2 regions of the Lysobacter sp. KACC 24251 genome follow, and region 2 is predicted to be linked to the other one. Evidence: predicted binding sites of a transcription regulator. Region 2 holds the regulator's gene; the other holds the start of a gene.
What was found. The regulator sigma-54, encoded in region 2, starts transcription at its own class of promoters, with help from an activator protein. The targets are predictions, from matches to a motif close to TGGCACGNGCNTTGC.
Positions count from the first base shown of each region.

Region 1: glnA (type I glutamate--ammonia ligase) is a predicted target of sigma-54. The motif match lies at 6,606-6,620, and genes of this name have one in related genera.

Region 1 is NZ_CM173222.1:3,099,892-3,114,670, reverse strand. It holds gene AC3ARF_RS14410 (YheT family hydrolase) at 1-67, shown strand, start outside; gene AC3ARF_RS14405 (tetratricopeptide repeat protein) at 125-2,197, shown strand; gene AC3ARF_RS14400 (YbhB/YbcL family Raf kinase inhibitor-like protein) at 2,280-2,906, shown strand; gene AC3ARF_RS14395 (undecaprenyl-diphosphate phosphatase) at 2,938-3,792, opposite strand; gene AC3ARF_RS14390 (LysR family transcriptional regulator) at 3,882-4,784, opposite strand; gene AC3ARF_RS14385 (YeiH family protein) at 4,944-5,993, shown strand; gene AC3ARF_RS14380 (hypothetical protein) at 6,011-6,196, opposite strand; gene glnA (type I glutamate--ammonia ligase) at 6,682-8,091, shown strand; gene AC3ARF_RS14370 (TorF family putative porin) at 8,304-9,083, shown strand; gene AC3ARF_RS14365 (P-II family nitrogen regulator) at 9,134-9,472, shown strand; gene AC3ARF_RS14360 (ammonium transporter) at 9,489-10,757, shown strand; gene AC3ARF_RS14355 (GNAT family N-acetyltransferase) at 10,933-11,454, shown strand; gene AC3ARF_RS14350 (hypothetical protein) at 11,562-11,906, shown strand; gene AC3ARF_RS14345 (NADPH-dependent FMN reductase) at 11,928-12,497, opposite strand; gene AC3ARF_RS14340 (amino acid permease) at 12,494-13,807, opposite strand; gene AC3ARF_RS14335 (YybH family protein) at 14,036-14,539, opposite strand; gene AC3ARF_RS14330 (MoaD/ThiS family protein) at 14,666-14,779, shown strand, end outside.
Region 2 is NZ_CM173222.1:2,461,454-2,476,232, reverse strand. It holds gene rapZ (RNase adapter RapZ) at 1-148, opposite strand, end outside; gene hprK (HPr(Ser) kinase/phosphatase) at 145-1,095, opposite strand; gene AC3ARF_RS11530 (PTS sugar transporter subunit IIA) at 1,115-1,582, opposite strand; gene hpf (ribosome hibernation-promoting factor, HPF/YfiA family) at 1,586-1,915, opposite strand; gene AC3ARF_RS11520 (RNA polymerase factor sigma-54) at 2,153-3,574, opposite strand; gene lptB (LPS export ABC transporter ATP-binding protein) at 3,626-4,345, opposite strand; gene lptA (lipopolysaccharide transport periplasmic protein LptA) at 4,345-4,878, opposite strand; gene lptC (LPS export ABC transporter periplasmic protein LptC) at 4,859-5,428, opposite strand; gene AC3ARF_RS11500 (KdsC family phosphatase) at 5,425-6,006, opposite strand; gene AC3ARF_RS11495 (KpsF/GutQ family sugar-phosphate isomerase) at 6,033-7,046, opposite strand; gene AC3ARF_RS11490 (BolA family protein) at 7,212-7,451, shown strand; gene murA (UDP-N-acetylglucosamine 1-carboxyvinyltransferase) at 7,563-8,840, shown strand; gene AC3ARF_RS11480 (DUF3108 domain-containing protein) at 8,975-9,661, opposite strand; gene AC3ARF_RS11475 (DUF3108 domain-containing protein) at 9,667-10,440, opposite strand; gene purN (phosphoribosylglycinamide formyltransferase) at 10,437-11,093, opposite strand; gene purM (phosphoribosylformylglycinamidine cyclo-ligase) at 11,098-12,150, opposite strand; gene AC3ARF_RS11460 (DUF2066 domain-containing protein) at 12,305-13,375, shown strand; gene AC3ARF_RS11455 (AI-2E family transporter) at 13,388-14,530, shown strand; gene hda (DnaA regulatory inactivator Hda) at 14,557-14,779, shown strand, end outside.

The DNA.
Region 1 (14,779 bases), 640 kb from region 2:
GCTGGAAGGCTTTGCCGAGCGCTGGATCGCCTCGCAGCTGGCGGCCGGGGACACGGACGCCGGTTGACCGGCGCGCCGCCCGGCTGCGGCTACAATGCGGGTTTGCCCCGGATCCAGGCTGTCCATGTACGAAACCATTCTCCAGGCCCTGCGCAGCGGTGATGCCGCCGCCGCCGTGGCTGCTGCCCAGGACGCGGTGACCGCCAACCCGCAGGACGTCGCCGCACTGCGCCTGCTGGCCGCGGCGCTGCGCGCCACCGGTGACCGTGACGCCGCCGTGGCCGCCATCGAGCGCGCCATCGAACTGGCCCCGGATGACGCCGACCTGCACCTGGTGCACGCCGGACTGCTGCTCGATGAGCGCCAGATCGACGAGGCCCAGGCGGCGCTGGCGCGCACCATCGGCCTGGACCCGAACCAGTTCCCGGCGTACATCCTGCAGGGCCAGCTGGCCATCGCCCGCGGCGACATCGACGAGGCCGAGCGCGTCGCCCGCGTGGCCGCGCGCATCGCGCCCGAGCATCCCCACGTGGCCGCGATCCTGGGCACGGTCGCGCTGCGCCGCGGCGACGTCGATGGCGCGCTGTCGACCCTGGCCAGCGCGTCCGCGCGTGCGCCGGAGGACCAGCAGGTCCGCCACGCGCTCGGCTTTGCCTACATGGCCAAGGGTCACTTCGCCTTCGCCGAGCAGGCGTTCCGGTCGCTGCTGGAGACCCGGCCCGATTCGCGCGCCACGCGCATGCTGGTCGCCAACCTGGCCAGCCGGCAGGGCCGTCACGCCGATGCCGCCGAGTTGCTGGCGCCGCTGCTGGAAGGCGAGCCGTCGCCGGCACTGCTGCGCACCGTCGGCATGCTGGAGTACGACGGTGGCCGCGCCGATCGCGCCCGCGAGCTGCTACGCCGGGCCTTCGACGCCGCGCCGACCGACCGTGCCAACATCGCCCCGCTCGTGGAAGTGTGGCGTCGCGAGGAGCAGGCCGACGAGGCGCGCAGCGTGCTGGACGCCGCCCTGGCCGCGCACCCGGGCGAAACCGCGCTGTGGCATGCCCGCCTGGTGTTCGAGCCGTTTGCCGGCGAGGAAGCGCGCGCGCTGGTCGCGCGTTGGCAGCAGGCCATGCCTGACACCCTGCCGCCGCTGATGGCGCAGTGGGCCATCGAGGACGCCACTGGCGCCGTGGAGCAGGCCGATGCCATCGCCCGCCGCATCACCGAGCTGGATCCGGGCCACACCGGTGCCGAACTGCGGGTGGTCGATGCCCTGCTGCGCACCGATCCGGATGCGGCGATCGCGCGCATCGACAGCCTCATCGTCCGCGCCCCGGACCCGCAGGTGAAGCGCACGCTGCGCCAGTTGCTGGGCCGCGCGTATGACGCCGCGGGCCAGGTCGACGCCGCGGTGGCGACGTGGGCGGAACTCCATGCCGAAGTAGCCGAGCAGCGGCTGCCTTACCCACCGGTGAGCACCGCGCGCAGCGACTGGCCGGAAATGGCACCGCTGCCGGAAGATGCCAAGGGCGTGCTGCTGGTGTGGGGGGCCCCGGGCAGTTGGGTCGAGCGGATTGCCGGCACCTTCCAGTTCAGCGGGGCCCCGTTGCGCGCGGATCGGCTCGGGGCCACTCCGCCAAATGATTTCCTGCAGCGTTACCCGACCATCGACCAGCTGTCGGCGAGCGATTCGGAGACCGACGCCGAGGCGCTGGTGGCGGAGTGGCGCGCGCTGCTGCCATCGCGCGGCATCGAGGACGGCACGGTTTTCGACTGGCTGTTGTGGTGGGACAACGCCCTTCTCACCGCATTGCGCCCACACCTCCCGGAAGCGGTGCTGATGGTCGCGCTGCGCGACCCGCGCGACATGCTGCTGGACTGGCTGGCCTACGGCTCGCCGGTGCCGTACCGGCTGGACTCGCCGGAAGCCGGTGCGCGCTGGCTGGCACAGGTCCTGGCGCAGGTCGCCTATCTGCACGAACAGGACCTGTTCCCGCACCGCCTGGTCAAGCTCGACGAGGCGGGCACCGACCCCAAGGCGCTGGCCCAGTCGCTGGCCAATGCGCTGGAAACCCAAGTGACGATCCCGCCGCAGGGCGTGGTCCAGCCCGAGCACTTTGGTGCCGGCCACTGGCGCGCCTACAACGGCCCGCTGGGCGAGGCCTTCGCGCTGCTGACCCCGGTGGCCAAGCGCCTGGGTTACGCCGAGTGAACCCCAGGCGGCGTGCCGCGGCCTCGGCCCGCAGCACGCCGCCCGGATACTGACCGCGAATCCACCGTTTCCGGAGGCGAGCATGCACATCCGCAGCAACAGCTTCGAACACCGCCAGCGGCTGCCGGCTGAATTTGCCGCCGGCCAGCCGACCGCCGAGGGATTCGGCTTCGCGCCCAACCGCAATCCGCACCTGGCCTGGGATGAGGTACCGGCCGGCACGCGCTCGTTCGCGCTGCTGTGCATCGACCCGGACGTCCCCACCGTGAAGGAGATGGTGGGCCGCAGCGACGTGCAGATCCCGACCGAACAACCGCGCTGCGACTTCGTGCACTGGGCGATGGCCGACATCCCCGCCGACGTGCGCGAGATTGCCGCCGGCGCCTGCAGCGACGGCGTGGTGCCGCACGGCAAGGCCACCCCCGCCGGCCCCGCGGGCAGCCGTCAGGGACTGAACGACTATACCGGCTGGTTCGCCGGCGACGCGGCGATGGCTGGCGACTGGCGCGGTTATGACGGCCCGTTCCCGCCGCCCAACGACCTGCGCCTGCACCGCTACTTCTTCCGCGTGTTCGCCCTGGACGTGCCCACGCTGCCGCTACCGGAGCGCTTCACCGCCGCCGACGTGCAGGCGGCCATGCATGGCCACGTGCTCGCCGAAGCCACGATCTACGGCACGTATTCGCTCAATCCCGCGGTCAAGGACTGAGCAGCGGGCGTGGCGCACCCGCGCCGTGCGCTCAGCCCCCTTCCGGGATGAACGCCAGCAGCGCCACGCCCAGCAGCACGCGATACACCGCGAACGCGGTGAACCGGTGTGACTGGATGTAGCGCAGGAGCCACTTCACCGCGACGAATGCGGTCACCGCCGACGCGACGAACGCCACGCCCAGCGCGGTCCAGTTCTCCTGGCCGATACCGCCATCGCGCAGCATCGACAACAACTCGTAGCCGGTGGCGGCGAACATGGTCGGAATGCCGACCACGAAGGCGAATTCCGTCGCCGCGGCGCGGCTGGTGGTGCCGGCCAGCAGGGCGACGAAGATGGTCGCCGCCGAGCGTGACGTGCCGGGGAACACGCCGGCCACCACCTGCGCCAGGCCGACCAGGATCGCGGTCGTCCACGCAATCGCCACGCGCTCGCCCTCACGTTCGGCACGCTTGGCGGCCAGGTGCTCGGCCAGCACCATCCACACCGCGCCGATGATCAGCGCCCATGCGATCGGCCGCACGGTGTCGGGCAGTTCCCAGCCCAGCTTCTTCACCAGCAGGCCACCCACGGCGGTGACCGCGAACGCGGCCAGCAGCTTGAACGCATAGTCGCGCGATTGCGCCGGCGTGGCGGTGACGCCCAGCGGGTCGTACGGCGCGGGCGCATCGTGGCCGAGGAAGGCGACGAGCATGCCCCACAGCCGCTTCCAGTAGATCAGCACCACCGCGAGGATCGCGCCGGCCTGGATGGCGATGTTGAACAGGTCGCTGCGCTGGCCCAGCCAATGCTGGGCGATCAGCAGGTGGCCGGTGCTGGAAATCGGCAGGAATTCGGTGATGCCTTCGATGATGCCGAGCAGCAGCGCGGCGAGCAGGTCGGTCATGCGGGTGAGTGCGAAAACGGATGCGCAAGCATAGCGTCATGGCCGTCCCTGCGATGCAACGGCGCCCGCGCTGGAATGCGCGCGCGCGCTCAGTCCAGCAGCGCCAGAAACGCCTCCAGCGCGGGCGGTCGCGGGCGTTGCGCCAGTTCCAGCTGGAACAGCGGTCGCACCAGCGCGCGTTTGCCCGGCGCGTGCAGCGCACGCAGGCGGCCCGCGGCCAGCGGGTCAGCGACCACGACGGCCGGCAGGATGGCCAGGCCCGCACCCTCGGCCACCGCGCGGGCAATGGCCTCGTTGCTGCCGATCTCCAGCGTGCGCCGCGGGGTGATGCCTTCGGCCTGCAGCCAGGCCTGGGCCACCTGGCGGGTGCCCGACCCCGGCTCGCGCAGCAGCCAGGTCCGCGCGGACAGGGTGCTGGCCGCGGGGCGCTTGCGCCCGGCGAGCGGGTCGTCGTCCGCGGTGATCAGTTGCAGCGGCTCGTCGCGCCAGCGCAGTGCGCGCAGGCGTGCGTCGTCGACCGCGCCTTCCACGAAACCCACATCCAGCCCGCCGGCGGCCACGGCTTCGGCCACGCCGGCGGTGTTGTCGACCTGCAGCGACAGCGCGATGTCGGGATGGGCGGCGGCGAAGCGCGCCAGCGCGGGCGGCAGCCAGTAGCCGGCGACCGTGGTGCTGGCGCCGATCCGCAACCGGCCGCGGTGCAGGCCGACGCGGTCGCGCACGTCCTCCAGCGCGGCCTTCTCCATGGCGAACAAGGCGCGCGCATGGCGGTACAGCGCCTCGCCGGCGTCGGTCACGCGCACGCCGCGGCGGCCCCCGTCGGTGCTGCTGCGGTCAAGCAGCGCCAGGTCCAGCTGCCGCTCAAGTTCGCGCACGCCCTTCGACACCGCCGACTGGGTGACGAACAGCGCGTCCGCCGCGCGCGAGAAGCCGCGGTGTTCGACCACCGCGGCGAACAGCCGCAGCAGGTGCAGGTTCAGGTGCGTGGCCATGCATGAGTCAAATTCATATTCGTTGGAAGTATATGCATTGGATTCATAAGGGGCATTGGCCTAGCCTGCCCGCCACTTCCGCCGTCCCGGGCCGCCATGTCCTCCGTTGTGCCGCCGCTGAACCCGCCTGCCGAAACCACCGCGCCCGCGGCGCCAGCCATCGCCGTCTCGGCATCCGCAGCGGAGCTGGTGTTGCCACCGTGGCGTCGCCCCGGCTTCGTCCGCGGCCTGCTGCTGGCGGCAACGGTGGCGGTGCTGGCGATGGCGCTGTCGCGCGTGCCCGTGCTGCAGGGGGCGGGCCTGAGCGCACTGACCCTGGCCATCGTGCTCGGCATCGCGCTGGGCAACACGCTGTTTCCGCGCGTGGCGCCTTACACCGCAAGTGGCGTCGACTTCGCGCGCAGCACCTTGTTGCGACTCGGCATCGTGCTGTACGGCCTGCGCGTCACCTTCCAGGACATCGCCTCGGTCGGTTGGCCGGGCATCGCCATGGCGGTGGTGGTGGTCGCGGTGGTGTTCACGCTGGGCACGTGGCTGGGCACGCGCGTGTTCCGCCTGGACCGCGAGACCTCGATGCTGATCGGCGCCGGCAGCGCCATCTGCGGCGCCGCCGCGGTGCTGGCCACCGAACCGGTGGTGCGCGCGCAGGCGCACAAGGTGTCGGTGGCGGTGGCGACGGTGGTGGTGTTCGGTACCGTGGCGATGTTCGCCTATCCGTGGCTGTACCCGGTGCTGGGGCTGGATGCGCACCATTACGGCCTGTACGTCGGCGGCACCGTGCACGAAGTGGCGCAGGTGGTGGTCGCCGGCCGCGCCATCAGCGAGCAGGCCGCGGCGGTGGCGGTGATCGAGAAGATGCTGCGGGTGATGCTGCTGGCGCCGTTCCTGATGTTGCTGTCGCTGCGGCTGCAGGCCGGCGAAGCGGCAGGTGGCAGCCGCTGGCGGTTCGCGCCGCCGTGGTTCGCGGTGGCGTTCATCGCGGTGGCGGCGTTGAACTCGCTGCAGGTGTTGCCGCCGGTGCTGGTCGCCGCATTGGTCGAACTGGATACCGCCCTGCTGGCCATGGCGATGGCGGCGCTGGGCCTGCGCACGCACTTGGGCGCCGTGCGCCAGGCCGGACCCCGGCCGCTACTGCTGGCCGCGGTGCTGTTCGCGGTGCTGCTACTGGGCGGGCGGGCGCTGGTGCAGGTGGTGGTTTGGGCTGGTTGAGTGCCGTTCGCCAGCCCTCAGCGGCACGGCCCCCGGTAGTCGCCATGGCCGAGATGGGCACCCATGGCCTCCCGCGGCAGTTCCAGGGTTTTCTTGCCCTTGTGGCAGACCAGCCCAGGGCCCGCCGGGCCGACGAGTTCCACCGGCAAAAGCACGCAGCCGGACAGCGGCACGACGAGCAGGAAGGCGATCAGGCGTTTCATTCGGTGGTCTCGGATCAAGGATGCGACAGGGTAGTGGGGCCCTTCACGCAGGGGTCGTGACGCCCGTCGTGGCTCGGCGCGGTCGGGTGCGATGGCGGTCGCGGATTCACCACTGCGGCGACATTGCACAAGCGGTGCCCGACGCCCGGTCGGAACCAAGAGCGCTTTCCGGCGACTGGGCCCGCGCGTCCGCCCGGCGGCGCGGCTGAGGTGCCGCGCCTTGCCCGATACGCGGTCGCATCCGGGTCATCGTCCGATCCTAGACTTCTGCCTGACGGTCGCCCGGCAGTAATCGGAGCAGTGCACCAGTACGGTGCGAGTCCGCGCTTTTTGCACCCCGGTGGTGAGGGAGCTGCGTGCGGGTCTTGGGCGGGCACATAAAATCAATAAGTTACGAATCCGGAAAAGTTGGCACGCTACTTGCTTGATCTCCAGTAAGCCGCGCCATGCGGCACTGACATCCGATCCCCAGCCGAGGCCACCCCATGTCGTTCGAACACGTCGAAAAGCTCATCAAGGACCACAAGGTTGAATTCATCGACCTGCGTTTCACCGACATGCGCGGTGTGTGGCACCACGTGACCTTCCCGAAGTCGGTGGTGGAGCCGAGCCTGTTCGAGGACGGCAAGATGTTCGACGGCAGCTCGATCGGCGGCTGGCGCGGCATCCACCAGTCGGACATGGTGCTGCTGCCCGACGCCGGCACCGCCTTCCTGGACCCGTTCACCGCCGACCCGACGCTGGTGCTGACCTGCGACGTGCTGGACCCGACCACCATGCAGGCCTACGAGCGTGACCCGCGCGGCATCGCCAAGCGCGCCGAGTCGTTCCTCAAGTCCAGCGGCATCGCCGAGCAGGCGTTCTTCGGCCCGGAGCCGGAGTTCTTCATCTTCGACAGCGTGCGCTACGCCAACGACATGGGCCACACCTTCTTCCACGTGGACTCGGAAGAGGCGGCATGGAACTCGGGCCGTGAGTACGAAGGCGGCAACACCGGCTACCGTCCGGGCGTGAAGGGCGGCTACTTCCCGGTGGCCCCGCTGGACACGCTGCACGACATCCGCGCCGAGATGTGCAAGACGCTCGAAGCCGTCGGCATCGAGGTCGAGGTGCACCACCACGAAGTGGCCAACGCCGGCCAGTGCGAGATCGGCACCAAGTTCAGCTCGCTGACCCGCAAGGCCGACGAGCTGCAGATGCTCAAGTACATTGTCAAGAATGTCGCCTTCCGCAACGGCAAGACCGCGACCTTCATGCCCAAGCCGCTGGTCGGCGACAACGGCAGCGGCATGCACGTGCACCAGTCGCTGGCCAAGGGTGGCGTCAACCTGTTCAACGGCGACGGCTACGGCGGCCTGTCGCAGATGGCGCTGTGGTACATCGGCGGCGTGTTCAAGCACGCGCGTGCGATCAACGCCTTCGCCAACTCGGCCACCAACTCGTACAAGCGCCTGGTGCCGGGTTACGAGGCGCCGGTGATGCTGGCGTACTCGGCCTCCAACCGCTCGGCATCGTGCCGCATCCCGTACGTGGCCAACCCGAAGGCGCGCCGCATCGAGTTCCGTTTCCCGGATCCGGTGAACTCGGGCTACCTGACCTTCGCCGCGCTGATGATGGCCGGCCTGGACGGCATCCGTAACCAGATCGACCCGGGTGCGCCGAGCGACAAGGACCTGTACGACCTGCCGCCGGAAGAAGAGAAGAACATCCCGACCGTGTGCCACTCGCTGGACCAGGCGCTGGACGCGCTGGACAAGGACCGCGAGTTCCTCACCGCCGGTGGCGTGTTCACCAACGACTTCATCGACGCCTACATCGGCCTGAAGATGAAGGAAGTGACCCAGTTCCGCGCCGCGGTGCACCCGCTGGAATACCAGCTGTACTACACCGTCTGACGCCACACCCGCCGCGCCTCCATGCGGGGCGCGGCGCGGCAGGACGCCGCACGCCGTAGCGACAACCCGCAACACGACACACAGCTGCAATCCCGGCGCGACCTGCCCAAGCAGGCGCGCACGGACGCGGCGCGGGGCGACTCGTGCCGAAAAAAGAGCAACACGCCACACCGAGTGCATAACCAGGGAGGGCCTTTCGAGGAGCCTGGTTGATGAAGTCTCGCCACACGAAGTCCCGTTCCACCACGCGTGTTTCCATCCTGTTCCTCGCAGCGTTGGCTGCCGTTACGGTGGCACCCGCCCACGCCGGCGTATCCGGTTCGGCAGCGCTGACCAGCGACTACGTCTTCCGCGGCGTGTCGCAGACCAACGGTGATCCTGCCGTGCAGGCGGGCGTCGAGTTTGCGTCCGACAGCGGGTTCTATGCCGGCACCTGGGGCAGCAACGTCAGCTGGTTGTCCGACTATTCGGCGGCAGGCATCCCCGTCTCCAACAGCCTGGAGCTGGACGCCTATGCCGGTTACCGCGGCAAATTCAGCGAGCGGGTGAGCTTTGACGTGGGTGCGCTGTACTACTGGTATCCCGGCGATTATCCGGCGGGCTTCAACAGCCCCGACACCGGTGAGGTTTACGCCGGCCTGACCGTGGCCGCCACGGACACGCTCTCGCTCGGGGCCAGGTACTCCCATGCGGTCACCGACCTGTTCGGCTACGTCGATTCCGACGGCAGCGGCTACCTCGATGTCAGTGCGAGCCTCGCCCTGGGTGCGGGCTGGTCGCTGTCCGCGCACGGCGGCAAGCAGTGGATCGAGAACAGCGAGGCCTTCGAATACGCCGACTGGAAACTGGGCGTGAGCAAGGCCTTCGACAACGGCTTCTCGGTGGGCCTGGCCTACACCGATACCGACGCCGACGAATCCCTCTACACCAACGCCTACGGCAATCGGATCGCCGGTAGTGCCGTGGCGTTCAACGTGAGCAGGGCGTTCTGAGCGATGGGCCACGCAAGCCACAACATCTACCGCTGCCAAGGGGGCACACGATGAAACTCATCACCGCGATCATCCGGCCGTTCAAGCTCGACGAGGTCCGCGAAGCGCTGGCCGAGGTGGGCGTATCCGGCATCACCGTGACCGAAGTAAAGGGTTTTGGCCGGCAGAAGGGCCACACCGAGCTGTACCGCGGCGCCGAATACGTCGTCGACTTCCTGCCCAAGCTCAAGCTGGAGTGCGCGGTCGCCGACGCGATGCTCGACGCGGCGCTGGAAGCGGTGCAGAACGCCGCGAAGAGCGGCAAGGTCGGTGACGGCAAGATCTTCGTCACCTCCATTGAACGCACGATCCGCATCCGCACGGGTGAGATCGACGAAGACGCGCTGTGAACCGGGGGAACACACGATGATGAGCAATGAACTGATCGCCGCAGCCGCGCCGGTGGTGGAGAAGGGTGACGTGGCGTGGATGCTGACCTCCACGTTGTTGGTGCTGATGATGGTGGTGCCCGGGCTGGCGCTGTTCTACGGTGGCCTGGTGCGCAGCAAGAACGTGTTGTCGGTGCTGATGCAGGTGCTGACGGTGTTCTCGCTGATCGTGCTGCTGTGGGTGGCCTACGGTTACTCGCTGGCGTTCGCCGGCGGCAACGCGTTCATCGGCACGCTGGACCGGGTGTTCCTGCTGGGCATCACCAAGGACTCGCTGGCGGCCACGTTCACCGCGGGCGTGTCGATTCCCGAGTACGTGTTCGTGGCGTTCCAGGCCACCTTTGCCGGCATCACCGGCGCACTGATCGTCGGCGCCTTCGCCGAGCGCATCAAGTTCCGCGCGGTGCTGCTGTTCTCGGTGCTGTGGTTCACCTTCGCGTACCTGCCGATCGCGCACATGGTCTGGTACGCGCCGGACGGCTTCCTGTTCGCCAGGGGCGCGATCGATTTCGCCGGCGGCACGGTCGTGCACATCAACGCGGGCGTCGCCGGCCTGGTGGGCGCGTACCTGGTCGGCAAGCGCACCGGCTACGGGCGTGACGCGATCAAGCCGCACAACGTGACCTTCACGATGATCGGCGCGTCGCTGCTGTGGGTGGGCTGGTTCGGGTTCAACGCCGGCTCCAACCTGGAAGCGACCTCGGGAGCGGCATTGGCGTTCATCAATACGTTGGTGGCGACCGCCGCCGCCGCCATGGCGTGGACGCTGGTGGAGGCGGTGCACAAGGGCAAGCCGTCGATGCTCGGCGGCGCCTCGGGCGTGGTCGCCGGCCTGGTGGGCATCACTCCGGCGTGCGGCACGGTCGGTCCGCTGGGTGCGATCGCCATCGGCGCGGTCGCAGGACTGGCCGGCGTGTGGGGCGTGACCGGGCTGAAGCGCCTGCTGCGCGCCGACGACTCGCTGGACGTGTTTGGTGTGCACGGTGTGGGTGGCATCGTCGGCGCGCTGCTGACCGGCGTGTTCACTGCACCGTCGCTCGGTGGCACTGGCGCCGCCGATTACTCCATCGCGCACCAGGTCGGCGTGCAGGCCCTGGGCGTGGGTATCACCGTGGCGTGGTCGGGCATGGTCTCGTTGCTGGCCTTCGCACTGGTCGGGGCCCTGGTTGGGCTGCGCGTGCCGGAGGAAGCCGAACGCGAAGGCCTGGACATCACCTCGCACGGCGAAGCCGCGTACGAGAACTGAGCAGCGCGGGTTGTATCGATCAACGAAGACGGGCTCACCCTCCCCCCGTTTTCGCCTTTGGGCCCGGGATTCCCGGGCCCGGTTTTTATCCAACGTCGTGCGCGCAACCTACCGCGTCCGACATACCCCCCGGCCACCGTGCGGTGCGCCCCAGTTCGCGCAACGGAGAGGCGACATGATCAGCTACCGTGAAGTACGGCGTGACGACACCGCGCTGATCGCCGACCTGTGCCTGCTGCTGCAGGACAGCGTATCGCGGGGCGCCTCGGTGGGCTTCCTGCATCCGCTGCGCCTGCACATGGCGGCCGAGTACTGGCATGGCGTGCTGGGCGCCCTGGGAACTGCCCAGCGCATGTGGGTGGCCCAGCACGGCACGCGGGCGGTGGGCACCGTGCAGCTGGCACTGTGCGAGCGCGAGAACGGACGCCATCGGGCCGAGGTGCAGAAGTTGATGGTGCTCGGCGGTTACCGGCGCCAGGGCATTGCCTCGCGGCTGCTGGACCACGTGGACGCGTGCGCCGAGAGCGAGGCGCGTACGCTGCTGATCCTGGATACGGCGGCTGGTTCGCCCGCCGAGCAGCTTTATCAGGCGCGAGGCTGGGCCCCCGCCGGCATGATTCCGGACTTCGCCCGGGAGTCGGCCGGCGGCTTGGTCCCGACCGTGCTGTATTACCGAACGCGGGCTGCCGAAGCCTGAGCCAGTCCAATGCCTGGGTTGTGATCGGCCTGTCCGGTGCACGCCGGTTTGGCCGTTAGGCTTGTGTGACGCCGCGCCACCGTGCGGCCCAGCCTGGTCCACACCGCTTGGGAACCCTCTTTCACCTCGACGAACGCCGCCCGCGTACGGCCGGCCCGGATGCCACGCCGGTGTCGGTGACCGCGTTTGGCTTCTGCATCGGTCCAACCTTCGTGCCGTGGCAGGCGGTGTCGATGATCCACGCCAGCCGCGTGCACGGCGTGCCCAGCGACGATGTCCTGCTGGAGTTCGCGGCCCACGGCCAATGCCTGCCGGTGCGTGCCGCCCAGCCGGGCTTCGCCGCGCTGGAGGCGGCGATGGTGGGCGCGTTCCCCGACGTCGCCGGGTGGCGTGAGGCCCTCATGACGTCGCCGCGGCCACGCGGTCGCACGCTGCTCTACCAGCGCCCGTAAGGGCTCGGTCCTGCCGGGCGGTCACGCCCGCCGGGGACGCGCGGCCGCCACGTGGGCCGCGAAGCCGCCGACGAACGCCGCCAGCTGGCGCTGCACCAGATCGTTGACCAGCATGCCTTCGGCATCGAACGCTTCGTGCGCGCGCGAGACCATCAGCCGCCCGCCGGCCCAATGCTGCGCGCCCAGCGTGCGCAGCACCGGCAACCACGCGTTCTGCGACAGGATGGTGCCAAAGCCGCCCGGTGAGGCGCCCAGCAACGCGACGGGTCGCCCGCCAAACAGCGAAGGAATCCCGCTGGCGGGGCGCGACAGCCAGTCGATGGCGTTCTTGAACACGCCGGGGATGCCGTTGTTGTACTCCGGCGTTACCAACAGCAGCCCGTCGCAGGCCAGCACGCGCGCCTTCAGCGCCTGCACCGCCTCGGGGATGCCGTCCCGTGCCTCGACATCGCCGTCATACAGCGGGATCCCGTGCAGGGTGGCGATCTCCAGTTCCACGCCTTCGCCGGCCACCCGCTGCGCCGCGCGCAGCAGCGCGGTGTTGTAGGACTGGCTGCGCAGGCTGCCGGAGATGCCGAGAAGTCGGGTCATGGGCCGGATCTCGCAGGTTGGGGGGAAAGCCGCGCCCATCGGCACAGCGCGGCGATTGCCAGGGTCAATGCAACCGTAGACAACAACTGCATACGTGAAGCGGGCGACAACAGGGTCAGCGCGAAGATCACGCCGAGGATGCCGATCCCCGCCAGGGTTATGTACGGAAACCCACGCATGCGGAACGGCAGGCCGCGGCCCTGGCGATCGGCGCGACGGCGCAGCACCCACTGCGAGGCGAGGGTGATCGTCCACACCATCAGGCAGGTGGAGCCCACCAGGTTCAGCAGCGCCGGCAGCACCCTGTCCGGCCAGCGCAGCTCCAGCGCGGTGGCGAAGAAACCGAACGCCACGCTGGCCAGCACCGCCAGCACCGGTACGCGGTGGGCGTTCAAGCGGGCCAGCGCACGCGGTGCCTCGTTGCGTTGTGCCAGCGAGTAGATCATCCGCGAGGCGCCGTAGAGGTTGGCGTTGAGCGCCGACAGCAGCGCCACCACCGCCACCAGGGTGATCGCCGCGGCCGCGCCGGGAATGCGCGCGGCCTCCAACACCGCGGCAAACGGCGACTTCAGCGCCTCGCTGGTCCACGGCACCACCGCGATGATCACCGCCAGCGATCCCAGGTAGAACACCAGGATGCGCCACGCCACGGTGCGGATGGCCTGCGCCAGGCTGCGGCCGGGGTGCTCGGACTCCGCGGCGGCGATGGCCACGATCTCGGTGCCGCCGAAGGCGAAGACCACCACCAGCAGCGCCGCGCCGATACCGGCCAGGCCCTTGGGGGCGAAACCACCATGCGCGGTGAAGTTGCTCCAGCCGGGCGGCGTCACCTCCGGCAGCCAGCCCATCAGCAGTGCGACGCCGATGGCGATGAAGGCCAGGATCGCCACCACCTTGACGATGGCGAACCAGAATTCAAACTCGCCGAAGTTGCGCACGCCCAGCAGGTTGATCGCGGTGAACACCACCATGAATCCCAGCGACAGCCACGGCACCGGCAGCGCCGGCCACAGCGTCGCCAGCAGCCCCGCGGCGCCGACCGACTCGGCGGCGACCACGATCACCACCTGCAGCCACCACAGCCAGCCGACGGTGGCGCCGGCCACCGGCCCGAAGGCATCGGCGGCGTACACCGAGAACGCGCCGCTGGCCGGATGCGCCGCGGCCATCTCCCCCAGCGCGTGCATCACGATGATCACCAGCGCGCCGGCGATCAGGTACGACACCAGCACCGCCGGCCCGGCGGCCTGGATGCCCACGCCCGAGCCAAGGAACAGGCCGGCGCCAATCGCCGTGCCCAGCCCCATCATGATCAGCTGCCGCGGTTTGAGGGCGTGCTGCAGCGGCGCGGCGTCGTCGGCAGCGGACGGCGGTGGCGTGGACGTACGCGGCGCGGAGAGGTCGGGGATGGACATCAGGTGGCACGCGCTCCATGGCGGATCGGTCAGGGTGCCTCACCATACCGCGGCACGGACGTCCCCCGCGCACCTGAGGTGGTGCTCATGCAGGGCACGGCACCCGCCGCGCGATTGGCCGTCTCAGGGCGACTTCGGCGCGCACACCGGGCTGCCCTTGTCGAACACCACCTTCCACACGCCCGGCGCCTCGCGCCGCCAGATCGAGTTGAAGCGGGCGATGACCTTGCCCGACGGGTCGCGCACCGGTCCGGTGCTCAGCGCCAGCATGCCCGAATCCAGCACCTGCACCTGGTCGGGTTCCCACGAGAACGGCGCGGCCGGGCCTTCGAACAATCCCGCCCATGACGCGGCCACCGCCGCGCGCCCGCGCGTGGCCTGCTCGCCCGAGAATAACACCGTCTCCTCCGCCAGGAAGCCGGCGAACGCGGCGGGGTCGCGGTCGGCCATGGTCTTGGCGAAGGCGCGCTCGGCGGCCATCACTTCGGCCTGGGCCACGGCCAGGGTGTCGGTGGGAGCGGGGGTCGCCGTGGCATTACCGGGCGCCGCGGCCATAGGCCCGGCGCCCGCCGGCGAGGTCACGGTGGACGCGAGCAGCAGGACGGTGATCGTGGCGGTGCGCAGCATGGACGAAGGCCGGGGACGGGAACCGTGCCACTACACGCCACTCCGTGCGCCGGGGCACGTCCCAAAGGTGAGGGTGACTTAACGCCCGGCGGCCTATGCTCGCCCCGGATCCCTGCCGGAGCCCCCATGGCCAAGGTCGTGCTCGCGTCCGCCCTGGCGCGTTGGCTGCCACCCGATGCGGCCCCGGCCGGGGGCGAGATCGCCCTGCAGGTGCCGGGGACCACGCTGCCCGAGGTGTTG
Region 2 (14,779 bases):
CGCTGCGCACGAACTGCGGCAGCATCTCGATGGGCAGGTTGTCGACGCAGTAGTAACCCAGGTCCTCGAAGGTGCGCAGCGCCACCGACTTGCCCGAGCCTGACAGGCCGCTGACGATCGCCAGCGTGGGCGCGGCGATCGCGTTCATGCCTCGCCCCGCTCGAGGAAGTTGCTGTGCCGCGCAATGAACGCCGCGGCCGGATCCAGTCCCTTCATGCGCAGGCTGTGCAGGCGCGTGGCGGCTTCGGTCAGTACCGCCAGGTTGCGGCCGGGCATCACCGGCAGCGTGGTCATCGGCACGTCCAGGTCGAGGATGCGGCGCGTGCTGTTGTCACCGGTCAGGCGCTCCAGCCCGCTGGGCAGGGGGTCGGTCATCGGCTTGGTCAGGTGGACGATGAGCCGAAGATACTTGTTCTTCTTGACTGCCGTGTCACCGAACATCTGGCGGATGTTGAGCACGCCCAGGCCGCGCACTTCCAGCAGATCCTGCAGCATGTCGGGACAGGTGCCGTCGAGCACGTCCGGGGCGATCTGGGTGAACTCGGGCGCATCGTCGGCGACCAGCCGGTGGCCGCGGGTGATCAGTTCCAGCGCCAGTTCACTCTTGCCCGAGCCGGATTCGCCGGTGATCAGCACGCCGATGGAGTAGATCTCCATGAACACGCCATGCATGGTGATGCGTGGCGCCAGGGCGCGCGCGAGGTGGTACTGCAACAGGTTGAGCAGCTCGTGGCCACGACGCGGCGAACACCACAACGGCGTTTCCGACTCCTCGGCGGCCAGTCGCAGATCCTCGGGGCAGGCCTGGCTCTTGCTCACCACCAGCGCCAGCGGCCGGTAGTGGATGATCTTCTCGATGGTTTCCCAGCGTTGGCGCGGATCAAGCCCGTCCAGCCACGCGAGCTCCTCGGTGCCGAGGATCTGGACCTTATTGGGATAGATGGCGTTGAGGTAGCCCGCCAGCGAAGGGCGCCGGGCCACGGTATCGCCGGCTTCCAGCATGCGGCCGCCGCCGGACTGGCCGGCGATCCAGCGCAGGTCAAGGCGCTCGCGCTGCTGGTCGAAGAGTTCGTTGGCGCTGATGCGGGTCGTCATCAGCCCATCTTAATGGGACTCAGTCGCCGGTGGGCTGCCCGGTCACCAGCAATCGATACAGCTCGGCCGACGTGCGAGCCCCCCGCAGCGCTGCCCGGAATGCGGGATCGGAGAAGCGTTCGGCCACCTCCGCCAAGCGATGCAGGTGTTCCTGCGCGAAGTGTTCGGGAACCGCCATCGCCACCACCAGGTCGACGGGTTGGCCATCCAGCGCGCCGAAATCCACGGCCGGGGTCAACTGCAGGAAAGCGCAGCGTGTGTCTTCGAGGTCGGCGATGCGGCCGTGCGGCAGTGCCACGCCGTGGCCGATGGCGGTGCTCGCAAGGGCTTCCCGCGCCTGCAGGCTGTCGCGGATGAGGGTAACGTCTTCCTCCGGGGCCGCCGCACCGGCAAGCAGCCGGGCGGCGGCGTCGATCACCGCATCGCGACTACCGGCCGAAGCCAGCTGTGCGACGCGGTCACCGTCGAGCATGTCATGCAGGGGCATCCGTCAGCCGAAGTCGGCACTGCGGGCGATGCCCTCGGCGCGGCGGTGGGTGTCGACCTGTTTTTCCTTGTGCTTCATCAACAGGCGGTCGAGCTTGTCGGCAAGCAGGTCGATGGCGGCGTACATGTCCACGCCCGTTGCATCGGCATGCAGCACCTTGCCGGCGATGGTGATGTTGGCCTCGGCCCGGTGTTCGACCTTGTCGACATTGAGCAGCACGCGCACATCGAGTGGTTGTTCGAAATGGCGCGGCAGCCGTTCCAGCTTTGATTCCACGTAGTCCCGCAGGGGCTGTGTGACTTCGATCTGCTGGCCGTGGACGTCGATACGCATCGGAAACCTCCTTCACGTTGGAACGGTGGTGACAGCATCTCATGTCTGGGATGCGTTGGTGCCAGTTTCAAGCTTTCGTAAAGCCGCGCCTTGATAACAGTCAATCGGTGCGAGTGCTCGCCGTTGCAGAGGTGGTCGTCGCGCGTGGCGGGTTAGCCCGTTACGACCATGCCGCAGTGTTATCAGCGCGTTATGAGTGCTTGTCGGTTGCGCCGGCGATGGTCGACGGTACCGCGGTCAGCAGACCCGGACCCGATCCTGCGAGGAGGGGATGTTCATTGCCTCGCGGTACTTGGCGATCGTGCGTCGTGCGACGGGCATGCCGCCGGCCTTGAGCGACTCCGCCAGGCGCGCATCCGACAGCGGTTTGCGCGGATTCTCCGCTTCAATGAGCTGGCGGATCCTGGCCTGGATGGCGGTGCTGGAGGCCTCGCCGCCCGCGCCGGTCTCGATGCCCGACGCAAAGAAGGCGCGCAGCGGGACCGTGCCGCGGGGCGTACGTGCGTACTTGCGTGAGATCGCGCGCGACACCGTCGACTCATGCAGGCCGACATCCTGTGCCACTTCACGCAGGGTCAGGGGACGCAGCGCGCTGTCGCCGAACTCGAGGAAGGCGGCCTGCTGCCGGATCAGGCAGCGGGTGACCTTGAGCAGTGTGTCACCACGCGCCTCCAGGCTCTTGAGCAGCCAGCGCGCCTCCTGCAGCCGGCCCCGCAGGTAGCTGGCGTCGGCGGTGCTGGCGTGGCGGATCATGGATTCGTAACCGCGGTGGATGCCCAGGCCCGGTCGCGTCGCGGAGGCCAGGGCGGTGCGCCAGACGCCGTGCTGGCGCCAGATCACGACGTCAGGGCTGACGTAGGTGTCGTTGCCGATGCCCCCGATCTGCGCGCCAGGCCGGGGGTCCAGGGATCGCAGCAGCTGGACCGCCACGTCGACCTCGGCCGCATCCAGCTTGAGTTCGGCGGCCAGGCCCGCGATCCCGATTCGGGGGAGGCGCTCCAGCGGGCCGTTGGCCAGTTGGCCGGCGAGCGTCTTGCCCGCGGTGGTGTCGGGCAGGGTATCCAACTGCAGGCGCAGGCATTCGCCAAGGTTGCTGGCGCCGACACCCACGGGGTCGAATCGCTGGATCTGGTGCAGCACCGTGGTCACTTCGGCGGCGCTGGCTTCGATCTCGGGGCGCAGCGACTCGGCGAAGGCGTGCAGGTCTTCCCGCAGGTAGCCGTCGTCATCGATCGCATCGATCAATGCGACGCCAATGCTGCGGTCGCGCGGGGAAAGGTGGCTCAGGTGCAACTGCCAAAGCAGATGGTCGCGGAGGCTCTCGTCGCCGGCCACCTGTTCGGCGGCCGGCGTGTCGTCATCCAGATCGGAAGGGCCGACGCGCTCGTACCAGGTTTCGCCCTCGGGAATGCCCCAGTCATCGTCCTCGCGCACGGGCGCCTGTTCGGCCGGACCCGCCTCGGTGGGCGAGGGGCCTTCACCTGCGTCGGGGGCGGGCGCGTGCTCCTCGGTCCAGTCCAGCAGCGGGTTGCTCTCCACCGCCGCGGCCAGTTCGGCCTCAAGCTCCGCCGTGGACAGCTGCAACAGGTGGATGGCCTGCCGCAACTGCGGCGTCATCACCAGGTGCTGTCCGAGGGAGGCTTGGAGGCGAGGCTTCATGATCAACCACAAACATACCGCGGCAAGGGCCGACGGGTGTTGGCGATTCGATCACAGGCGGAAGGTTTCGCCCAGATACACGCGACGCACGTCGGGATTGGCCAGCAGCGCGTCCGGAGCCCCCTGCGCGAGCACGCCACCATCGCTGAGGATATACGCCCGGTCGCAGATGCCCAAGGTCTCGCGCACGTTGTGGTCGGTGATGAGCACGCCGATGCCGCGGTTCTTGAGGTGTGTGACGATGCGCTGGATCTCGCCGACGGAGATCGGGTCCACGCCCGCGAAGGGCTCGTCGAGCAGGATCAGGCGCGGTTTTCCGGCCAGTGCGCGCGCGATTTCCACTCGGCGACGCTCGCCGCCGGAGAGGCTGGCGCCCAGTTGCTCGGCCACGTGGCCGATCTGCAGCTCGTCCAGCAGGTTGGCGAGTTCCCGTTCGCGGCCGGCCCTGTCCAGGTCCTCGCGCAGTTCCAGCACCAGCATGATGTTGTCGGCCACCGACAGCTTGCGGAACACCGAGGGCTCCTGCGGCAGGTAGCCCACGCCGAACTTGGCGCGCGCGTACATCGGCTCATGGGTGATGTCGCGGCCGTCGAGCTTGATCTCGCCGGCATCCGCCGGCACCAGGCCGACGATCATGTAGAAGCAGGTGGTCTTGCCAGCGCCATTGGGGCCCAGCAGGCCCACGACCTCCCCGGCGTCGAGGGTCAGGCCGAAGTCCTTGACGACTTCGCGGGAGCGGTAGGCCTTGCGCAATCCGTTGGCGACCAGCATCAGGTGCCGCTCCCGCTGGCGCGTGCGCCCTTGGGCAGGATGCGCATCTTGACGCGGCCGGCACCCTGGCCGCCGCCGGTGACCTGCTGGGTGCGCATGTTGTAGACCACGCGTTCCCCGCCCAGCGAGCCCCGCGGCTGGCGGATGTCGACCTTGCCGGTGAACACCACCACTTCGGTCTTCAGGTCGTAGTCGACCTTGTTCGCGGTGGCGGTCATCGGCGTGCCATCGTCCATCTGCTGCTTCAGCGTGACCGGCGCGCCGGTGAGCACCACGCGCGTGGGGTCTCCGCCGTTCTGGGTGATCACCGCGGTGCTCGCGCTGATGTTCAGGCTGCCCTGGGTGATGGTGACCCCGCCGGTCAGCGTGGTCGGCTTGCTGTCGTCCAGGCTGTAGTCGCCGTGGCCAGCGTCGATATCCATCGGCTGGTTGCGGTCGGACGAGCGCGCCGAGGCCGCCTGCGGCAGGGCAAGCGCGGCAGCCAGCAGGAGTGCCGGCACGGTGGCCAGCGAACTAGCGGGCAGTCCTTTCATATCGGGCCTTGACGTCGGATTGGAGGACGATGCGCTTGGCATCTAATTGGGCGTCGAGCCCACGGCCGTTCAGTATAAATCCGGGCTGGGTCATCGCGACGTTGACAGCGGACGTGGCCCGCTTGGTGTTGGGGAAGACGTTCAGCTCTTCGGTCGCGATCCTGACCGGCCGGCCCTGCTGGTCCTGGCTGTCGGCCCGGACCTGTCCCCGGAGGCGGATTTCGTCGCCCTTGGGTGCGACCCAGGCGGTCGCCGAGCGCACTTCCCACGGCGTGCCGGTTTGCCCCGGTTGTGGCGGGATCACGAACACCGGGGTCTGCAGGTCCATCGACTTGGCGGTCGGATCGCGGGTCAGCCGCGGCGCGCGCAGGGTGAAGGATTCACGGCCCTCGTTGTCCAATGCGACGAGTTCCAGATCGTTGAGCACGTAGTCGGGCCGGAACTGCGCCTTGGGGCTGGCCGATTCCGGGTCACTCTGGCGCCAGAGCATCCAGCCGCTGGCAATCGCCGCGACCAGCAGGATCCACGTGGTGGCGGTCCGCCAGGTCATGCATTGCCCTCGACGCGAATGCCATCGACACGGACCACGTCGGCCAGCAGCCCTTCGGCCTTGCCCTGCGCGGCCAGCACCAGGTCGCAGAACTCGCGTACGGCGCCGTTGCCCGCAGCAGCGGTGGTGCGCCAGTGCGCGCGCTCGCGCACCCACGGGTGGGCGCTGCCTGGAGCCACCGAAAAGCCCACCTGCTGCATCACCCGCAGGTCCGGCAGGTCGTCGCCCATGAAGGCGACTTCGTCCATGCCGATGCCGAGGCGGCCGGCGATGTCGCGCACGCAGGCCAGTTTGTCGGCCACGGCGGTATGCACTTCGACGATGCCCAGTTCGCGTGCGCGCTGCTCAGCAATGGTGCTGGCGCGCGCGGTTACGAAGGCCACCCCGATGCCGGCCTTGCGCAGCAACACCAGACCCTGGCCGTCGTGCACGTGGAAGGCCTTGAGTTCGCGGCCCTCGCTGTCGAAGAACAGGCGCCCGTCGGTGAGGGTGCCATCGACGTCGAAGCAGGCCAGTCGCACGCGGGTGGCGTGTTCACGCACCGGGGCGGGGTAGTCGTTGAGGTGAGAATAGGGCATGGCGTCGAGAGTCCGGCGTCGCGGGATCAGACCACCCGGGCGCGCAACAGGTCGTGAATGTTGAGGGCGCCCACCACGCGCTGTTCAGCGTCCACCACCAGCAGGCCGCTGATCTTGTGGGCTTCCATCAGCTGCGCGGCTTCCACCGCCAGCGCGCCGGCGTCGATGGTCTTCGGCGCCTTCGTCATCACCCGGGCGATGGGGGTGGTGCGCAGGTCGACGTCGGCGTCGTCCAGGCTGCGGCGCAGGTCGCCGTCGGTATACAGGCCGAGCAGGCGTCGGTCCGTGTCGACCACCGCGGTCATGCCCAGGCGCTTGCGGCTCATCTCCACCAGCGCCTCGCTGACGGTGGCATCCGGGCCCACCGCGGGGACATCGTCGCCCCCGTGCATGACGTCGGTGATGTGCAGCAGCAGGCGCCGGCCCAGCGCACCAGCGGGGTGCGAGCGGGCGAAGTCGTCAGCGGTGAAACCGCGCGCCTCCAACAGGGCCACGGCCAGCGCATCGCCCATGGCCAGCGAGGCGGTGGTGCTGGAGGTCGGAGCCAGTGCGAGCGGGCAGGCTTCGGCGGGCACGCTGACGTCGAGGTGCACGTCGGATTCGCGTGCCATGGACGACTGGGGGCGGCCGGTCATGCTGATCAGCTTGTTGCCCTGGCGCTTGAGCACCGGCAGCAGCAGGAGGATCTCGTCGCTTTCGCCGGAGTAAGACAGGGCCAGCACCACGTCGGCATCGATGATCATGCCCAGGTCGCCGTGCGCGGCCTCGCCCGGGTGCACATAGAACGCCGGGGTGCCGGTGGAGGCCAGGGTGGCGGCGATCTTGCGGGCGATGTGTCCGGACTTGCCCATGCCGGTGCAGACCACGCGGCCGCGGGTCTCCAGCATCAGCTGGCACGCGGCGGAGAACTCACCATCCAGGCGGTCGGCGACGGCGGCGAGGGCGTCGATCTCCACCGCGAAGGCGCGGCGGCCGCTTGCGGCCAAGGGGCTGGTGTCAGTGGTGGGGCGGGGGGGTCGGGACGAGGGCACGGTTGCCATTTCGGAGTGGGGGCCTTTCCGCTAGGCTAATCGGTCCATTCTATGCGGTCTGGCCCGGAAACGCCCGGCGCCGGGCGGACGGCGACGCAGCGCGAGCGCGAGCGGTCGTTCCCGTGCCGCAGCGGGATGCCCCCCGACCGCGACGACCACCAAGGTGCCTGCCCCATGAATCCCGAGACCATCCGTGCCCTGATCGAACAAGGCCTGCCCGGCTCACGTGCCGATGTACGCGGCGACGACGGCGTGCACTTCGAGGCGACGGTGGTGGCCGAGGCTTTCCGTGGCAAGCTGCCGCTGGCGCGCCATCGCATGGTCTACGCGACCCTCGGCGAGCGCATGGGGGGCGAGATCCACGCCCTGGCGCTCAAGACGATGACACCGGACGAGGCTGGCGCCTCGGCCTGACCCGCGCCATGCCGGCTGGGAGGTTGGCGCGGTGGTTCCGTGCGACCCCCGGGGACCCCGGCGGCAAACCACTGGTAATCCTGCCCCTCCGTTCCGCGAGCCGAGAAATCCATGCAGAAGATTGTTGTCGAGGGCGGACGCCCGCTGAACGGTGAGGTGCAGATCTCCGGCGCCAAGAACGCCGTGCTGCCCATCCTGTGCGCCACCCTGCTGGCCGACGAGCCGGTGGAGATCAGCAACGTGCCGCACCTGCACGACGTGGTCACCACCGCCAAGCTGCTGGCCGGGTTGGGCGCCACGATCACCATCGACCAGGGCACCATCGGCACGGGCAGCGAGAGCGGCATCGTGGTCGACCCGCGCACGGTCAACAGCCACGTTGCGCCCTACGAGCTGGTGAAGACCATGCGCGCCTCGGTGCTGGTGCTGGGCCCGCTGCTGGCCAAGTACGGCGAGGCGGAAGTGTCGCTGCCTGGGGGCTGCGCGATCGGCTCGCGGCCGGTGGACCTGCACATCAAGGGCTTGCAGGCGTTGGGCGCCGAGATCGTGGTGGAGCACGGTTTCATCAAGGCCAAGGCCGGCCGGTTGAAGGGCGCGCGCCACGTGTTCGAGATCGTCAGCGTGGGCGCGACCGAAAACGTGCTGATGGCCGCCACCCTGGCCGAAGGCACCACCATCCTCGAGAACGCGGCGATGGAGCCGGAGATCGTCGACCTCGCGGAATGCCTGCGCGCGATGGGCGCGCAGATCGAGGGCGAGGGCACGCCGCGTATCGTCATCCATGGCGTGGAGCGCCTGCATGGCGGCAAGCATGCGGTGGTGGCGGACCGTATCGAAACCGGGACCTTCCTGGTGGCCGCGGCGATGACCGGCGGCCGCATAACCGTGCGCAAGGCGCGGCCGAACACCATGGATGCCGTGCTGGACAAGCTGCGCGAAGCCGGCGCGGAGATCACCTGCGAAGGCGATCGCATCACCCTGGACATGGACGGCAAGCGGCCCAAGGCGGTGAACATCACCACCGCGCCGCATCCGGCATTCCCGACCGACATGCAGGCGCAGTTCATGGCCATGAACTGCGTGGCGGAAGGCGTGGGCGTGATCAAGGAGACGATCTTCGAGAACCGCTTCATGCACGTGAACGAGCTGGTGCGCCTGGGCGCCGACATCCATGTGGATGGGCACACCGCGGTGGTGCGCGGCGTGGCGAAGCTGAGTGGGGCGCCGGTCATGGCCACCGACCTGCGGGCGTCCGCGTCGCTGATCCTGGCCGGGCTGGTGGCCGAGGGCGAGACCACCATCGACCGCATCTACCACCTCGACCGCGGCTACGAGAACATCGAGGAGAAGCTGTCCGGGGTGGGAGCCAAGATCCGCCGGATCGGGTGATTCCCAGCGCCCGGAATCGCAGCGAACAAAAAAGCCCCTGCATGGGGCTTTTTTGTGGGTAGAACCTGATCGCGGGGAGGGAGCGCTGCAGCCCGTGTCACTCGGCCGCGTTCCGGCACCCGCCCCGGCTCGGGCTATCGAACCGAATTGACCCGCAGGTCCATCGCGTCAGAACCCTTTTCGCGCTGCAGGATGCGCGCCGGGACCGGCATGCCTTCCACCACCCAGGCGATGGTCTGGCGCTCGCCATTGGTGTTGACCACCTTGGTGGCCTGCTGCGGCTTGCCGCCCACGGTGATCTGCTCCTTGCCGGCGACGGTGTACTTCATCACCTTGACCTTGCCGTTCTCCACCAGGCGGTAAACCAGCGGCTTGCCGGCCAATACGTCGCGCACCAGCGCAAGGTTGACCAGCAGCGCGTCCATGTCACCGGCCTGCAGCTTCACCGGGCCGGCGCGATCGGGCTTGACGTCGCCGGACCAGGTGGCGACGCCGCGCGACCAGTCATAGGCGGCGTTCTTGACCGAACTCTTCACCAGCACCTTGCTGCTGTCGGTCCCCGACAGCGGGCGCCACTGGCCCCCCACGTCCTGGAAGACGGTGGTCTGGCTGAGGTTGGCCAACTGGTTCTGGATGCTGAGGTTGTAGCGCCACTTGCCCTCGCCGGCCGCGGCCAGGCTCATGCGGCCGTTGGCCTGCATGCCCATGTAACTGGCCTGGTAGTCCGCGGTGAACGGCTCGAGCGCCAGCGCCGGGGCACTGCCTGACACCGCTGCGGCCACGAAGGCCACTCGGCACAGCTTCGACTTGAAAAGCTTCATCGCCATCATTGGATTCCTTTGTATTCCACCAGGCGCAGGTCGTAGGTGTCCTGCCCGTTTTCGCGCTGCAGGATGCGGATCGGCGTCGGGACGCCGTTGGCCACCCACAGCAGGGTCTCATCGCCGCTGGTGTCGCCGGTCCGGCTCACCCGCAGCGCATCGAACCGCATGTCGCCCGCGCCCACGCTTTCGACGTCGTTTGCGACCTGGTAGTGATGGTCGCGCACACGGCCATCGTCGACAAAGCGGTAGTGCAGGGCCTTGCCGGGGGCTGCGTCGCGGATCACCGCCAGATTGATCAACAACCCGCTCATGTCCCCCGGCTGCAACGCCACGGGACGGGAGCGGGACTCCTTCACGTCGCCCGACCAGCGGGCGGTGCGTGATTGCCAATCGTAGAGACCTGTCGTTCGCCGGCGCGTGAATGCGAGCTTGCGCACCGTGGCCTGAGTCAGCGGGCGGTAAGTCTGGCCGCTGGCGGAGGCGTCGAAGATGGTGCTCTGGTCGGCGTGCACGCCGGCGATCTTGAACAGGCCGCCGCCGCGCATCAGCAGGTCCACCCGCCAACGGTTCCCGGGTTGCCGCACCAGTTGCAGGGTGGCATCGCCCAATTCGCTGCTGCCCTTGTATACCTTGTACTGGGCGACGAAGGGCTCCAGCCCGGCCGCGACGGGCGCAGCGGCAGGGGCAACGGGGGGCGCCGGGACGGCGGTCTGCGCGATGGCGGCGAGCGGGACGATCAGGGCGGCGAGTGCGGTGATCAGTCGGGTCCGGGTCATGGCGGCGTGAGCTGGTTCTCGGTAGTGAGTTGCAGTGGCGCGGCAAGCGTAATGCCGTCGTATTGCACGCCCTGTGCGCCCAGACGGATGCGCCGCGACGCAAGTTCGCGCAGGGTCGCCAGCAGCAGCGGGTGTTCGCGCCCCAGCACCCGCCCCGCCAGGGTTTCCGCATCGTCGCCGGGCAGCACCGGGACGCGGGCCTGGGCAATAACCGGGCCGCCATCCAGTTCGGCGGAGACGAAGTGCACGCTGGCACCGTGCTCGGCCACACCCGCATCCAGCGCCTGCTGGTGGGTGTGCAGACCCTTGAAGGCGGGCAGCAGCGACGGGTGGATGTTGATCATCCGCCCGAGGCGCGGGTTGACGGCTTCGGCGCTCATGAGCCGCATGTATCCCGCACAGACGATGAGGTCGGGATGAACGGCGTCGACGAGGCTGAACATCGCTTCATCGAATGCCTCGCGGCTGGGGTAACCCTTGGCATTCAGCGAAGCGGCATGCACGCCCGCGGATCGGGCATGGTCCAGCGCCGTGGCCTTGGCGCGGTCGGAGAACACGCCCACGACCTCGGCATCCAGGTCGCCGCGCGCGATCGCATCGAGGATGGCGCGGAGGTTGCTGCCGCGGCCGGAGGCGAGAACCGCCAGGCGCATGTGGTCAGCCGATGCGCAGGCGTTCGCCGGGCCCGCCCGCTGTGACTTGACCGATCTGCCAGTGGGCAAGCCCGAGTCGGTCGAGGTCGGTGTTGATGGCCGCGACATCGCCCGGCGCCACCATCAGCACGAAGCCGATGCCGCAATTGAAGGTCCGCCACATTTCCTCGCGCGGCACGTTGCCTTCGCGCTGCAGCCATTCGAACACGGGCGGCAGCGGCCAGGCCGAGGTGTCGATCTCCAGGCCCAGCGGCTGCGGGACCACGCGGATGATCTTCTCCACCAGCGCGCCACCGGTGACGTGGGCCATGGCATGGATGTCGTGCCTGGCCAGTAGCTCCAGCACCGGCTTGACGTAGATGCGGGTGGGCTCCATCAGCGCGTCGGCCAGCTTGACGCCGCCCACGTCCAGGTCCAGCCCGCCGTTGTCCGCGGTTGCGCCGGCGCGCGCCAGGATCTTGCGGATCAGCGAGTAGCCATTGGAGTGCGGGCCGCTGGACGCAAGGCCGATCAGGACGTCGCCCTCGCGCACCTTGCTGCCGTCGATCAGCCGCGCCTTCTCGACGGCGCCCACGGTGAAGCCGGCCAGGTCGTACTCACCGGGCGGGTACATGTCGGGCATTTCCGCGGTTTCGCCGCCGATCAGCGCACAACCGGCGATCTCGCAGCCCTTGGCGATGCCGCCGACCACGTCGACCGTGGTGGCCACATCGAGTTTGCCCGTGGCGAAGTAGTCGAGGAAGAACAGCGGCTCGGCGCCCTGGACCAGCACGTCGTTGACGCACATCGCGACCAGGTCCTGGCCGATGGTGTCGTGGCGGTTCAGCTGCTTGGCCAGGATCAGCTTGGTGCCCACGCCGTCGGTGCCGGACACCATGACCGGCTCCTTGTACTTGCCGGACAGGTCGAACAGCCCGCCGAAACCGCCGATGCCGCCGCCGAGGACCTCGGGGCGGAGCGTGCGCTTGATCGCGGGCTTGATGCGTTCGACGACTTCGTTGCCCGCATCGATGTCGACGCCGGCGTCACGGTAGGTAAGCGGGGTGGGGCTCGTCACGGCGGACTCGGCGGTGGCGGTAGGGAGTCGCGCATTTTAGCAGTCCGCCGGTCCTGCCGTTTGCCTGGGTACGGGCCCCGCGACGCCCGTCAATGGACGGATCACCCGGCCTGGGGCACCATTTCCCGACGATTCCATCCACCTAGGGAAGGCGATGCTCCGGGCAATCCGACTGTTTTGGGCCGTCGCGCTGCTGTCGATGGCGTTCGGCGCCGCCGCGCAGCGCGTGGAAGGCGAGCGGGCGCGGGCGCAGGGTCCGTATGCCGCCGAGGTCAAGGTCAACGGCCAAGGCGCGCCGGAACGCAACAACGCCTTCGTGCGCGCGCTGGTGCAGGTGCTGACGCGCCTGTCGGGCGACAACGCCGTGGCATCGCGGCCCGGCATGCGCCAGGAACTGGCTCGCGCCAAGGACATGGTGGCCGGCTACGACTACCGGCAGGACGAAGGCGTGTCCGCGCGCGGCGCACCGACCTTCGGCACGGTGCTGGTGGTGCGTTTCGAGCAGGATGAAGTGGAAGAACTGGCGGCCCTCGTCGGCCTGCCGATCTGGCCGCTGCCGCGACCGAAGCCGGTGATGTGGCTGGCCATCGACGATGGCTCCGGCCCGCGCCTGGCCGGCCTGCCGCAGGCCAACGCAGTGCGTCCGGCGCTGGACCGGGCCAAGGACCGCGGTTTCGCGCTGGGTCTGCCGGCGGCGACCGCGGCCGAGCAGGCCGTGGTCGGCGCGATCTGGCGTGGTGATACCGCGGCCGTGGCCCGCGCCTCGGCGCGCTACAGCCCGCCGATGCAGCTGGTGGGCAAGCTCTACCGCGTCAAGGAAGGCTGGCAGGCCGACTGGATCTTCGTGGATGGCGGCAAGGTGCTGTCGCGTTGGACCGAAAAGCACGCGGACGCCCGTCGGGTGATAGCCACCGGTGCGGACGGCGCGGCCAATGCTCTGGTCCGCCGTTATGCCAAGCGCGGCACCGCCAAGGGCGTGGGTCCGGCGGGTACCTATCGGGTGACGTTCACCGGCATCACCAGCGCCGAGGCTTACATCCGTTTGGCTGGTTACCTGGAGAAGTTGTCCGGGGTTGGCCGGATCATGCCGGTGCGCGCGGTGCCGGGGAGTGTCGCCTTCGACCTTGAGCTCTCGACCGGCCTGCCCGGCTTCAAGCGTGCGGTCGCCCGGGACGACGTGCTGGTCGCCGAGGAAGGCGACGAACCCGTCTACCGGGTGCGCTGACCGATGCGCGACATGGAACCGGTCGAGGAAATCGCGCTGTTCCTCCGCCGCCTCAAGTGGGCGGCGGTGGGGGTGGCCGTGTGTTGGTTGCTGTGGCTGCTGGCACCCGTGCTGACCCCGTTTGTCCTGGCGGCAATGCTGGGCTGGCTGGGCGATCCGCTGGTGGACAAGTTGCAGGCCCGGGGCCGCTCGCGCGATTTCGCCGTCGGGCTGGTGTTCACGGGGATGACGCTGCTGGTGCTGCTGGCGCTGGTGCTGCTGGTGCCAACGATCGAGCGCCAGGTGCTGACGCTCTGGGAGTCGCTGCCGGCTTACCGCGACTGGCTGATGCTGACCGCGCTGCCGTGGCTGGAGGCGCGGACCAAGCTGGAGATCACCCAGTGGCTGGACCTGAGCCACCTGTTCGAGCTGGTCCGCAGCAACTGGGAGCGGGCGGGCGGCGTGGCGACCACGTTGCTGGGCTACGTGTCGCGTTCCGGCTTTGCGCTGCTGACACTGGTGGCCAACGTGGCGCTGCTGCCGGTGCTGACCTTCTTCTTCCTGCGCGACTGGGACGTGTTCGTTGAGCGCGCCGCCGCGCTGGTGCCGCGCGACCATCTGGGCACCGCGTCGCGGCTGGCACGCGAGAGCAGCGACACCCTCGGCGCGTTCCTGCGCGGCCAGTTCCTGGTGATGCTGATCCTGGGCGTGATGTACGGCCTTGGGCTTTGGGCGGTGGGGCTGGACCTGGGCATCCTGATCGGCATCGTCGCCGGCCTGTTCACCTTCATTCCGTACCTGGGCCCGGCCAGCGGCATCATCCTGGGCGTCATCGCCGCGCTGGTGCAGTACGGCGACTTCCCGCACGTGGCCGGCGTGCTGGTGGTGTTCGGCATCGGCCAGGTGATCGAGAGTTACTGGTTGACACCCAAGCTGGTGGGTGACCGTATCGGACTGCACCCGGTGGCGGTGATCTTCGCGGTGATGGCGGGCGGCCAGCTGTTCGGGTTCCTGGGCATGCTGCTGGCGCTGCCGCTGGCCGCGGTGATCAACGTGCTGCTGCGCTTCGCCCAGGAGCGCTACGTGGCCAGCCGGCTGTACGCCGGTGAGCAACCCACCATCGTGTTGGGCGCCCCCGCGCATCACGCCAAGCATCCGGAGCAGGGCGAGGGGTGAGCGTTTCCGGAGGAGGCGGGCCCGCCGTGCCGCAATTGCCGCTGGCGCTGCGCTACCCGCCGGACCAGCGGCTGGATACCTACGTGACCAGCGAGCCGGGCATTGTCGGGCTGGTGCAGGACGCCGCGACCGTGGGCGGCGAGTGGCTGTACCTGGCCGGGCCGCCCGGGGTGGGCAAGACCCATCTCCTGCTGGCGGCCTGTGCGACGGCTGAAGGCGCGGGCCGCCGCGCGGCGTACCTGCCGCTGG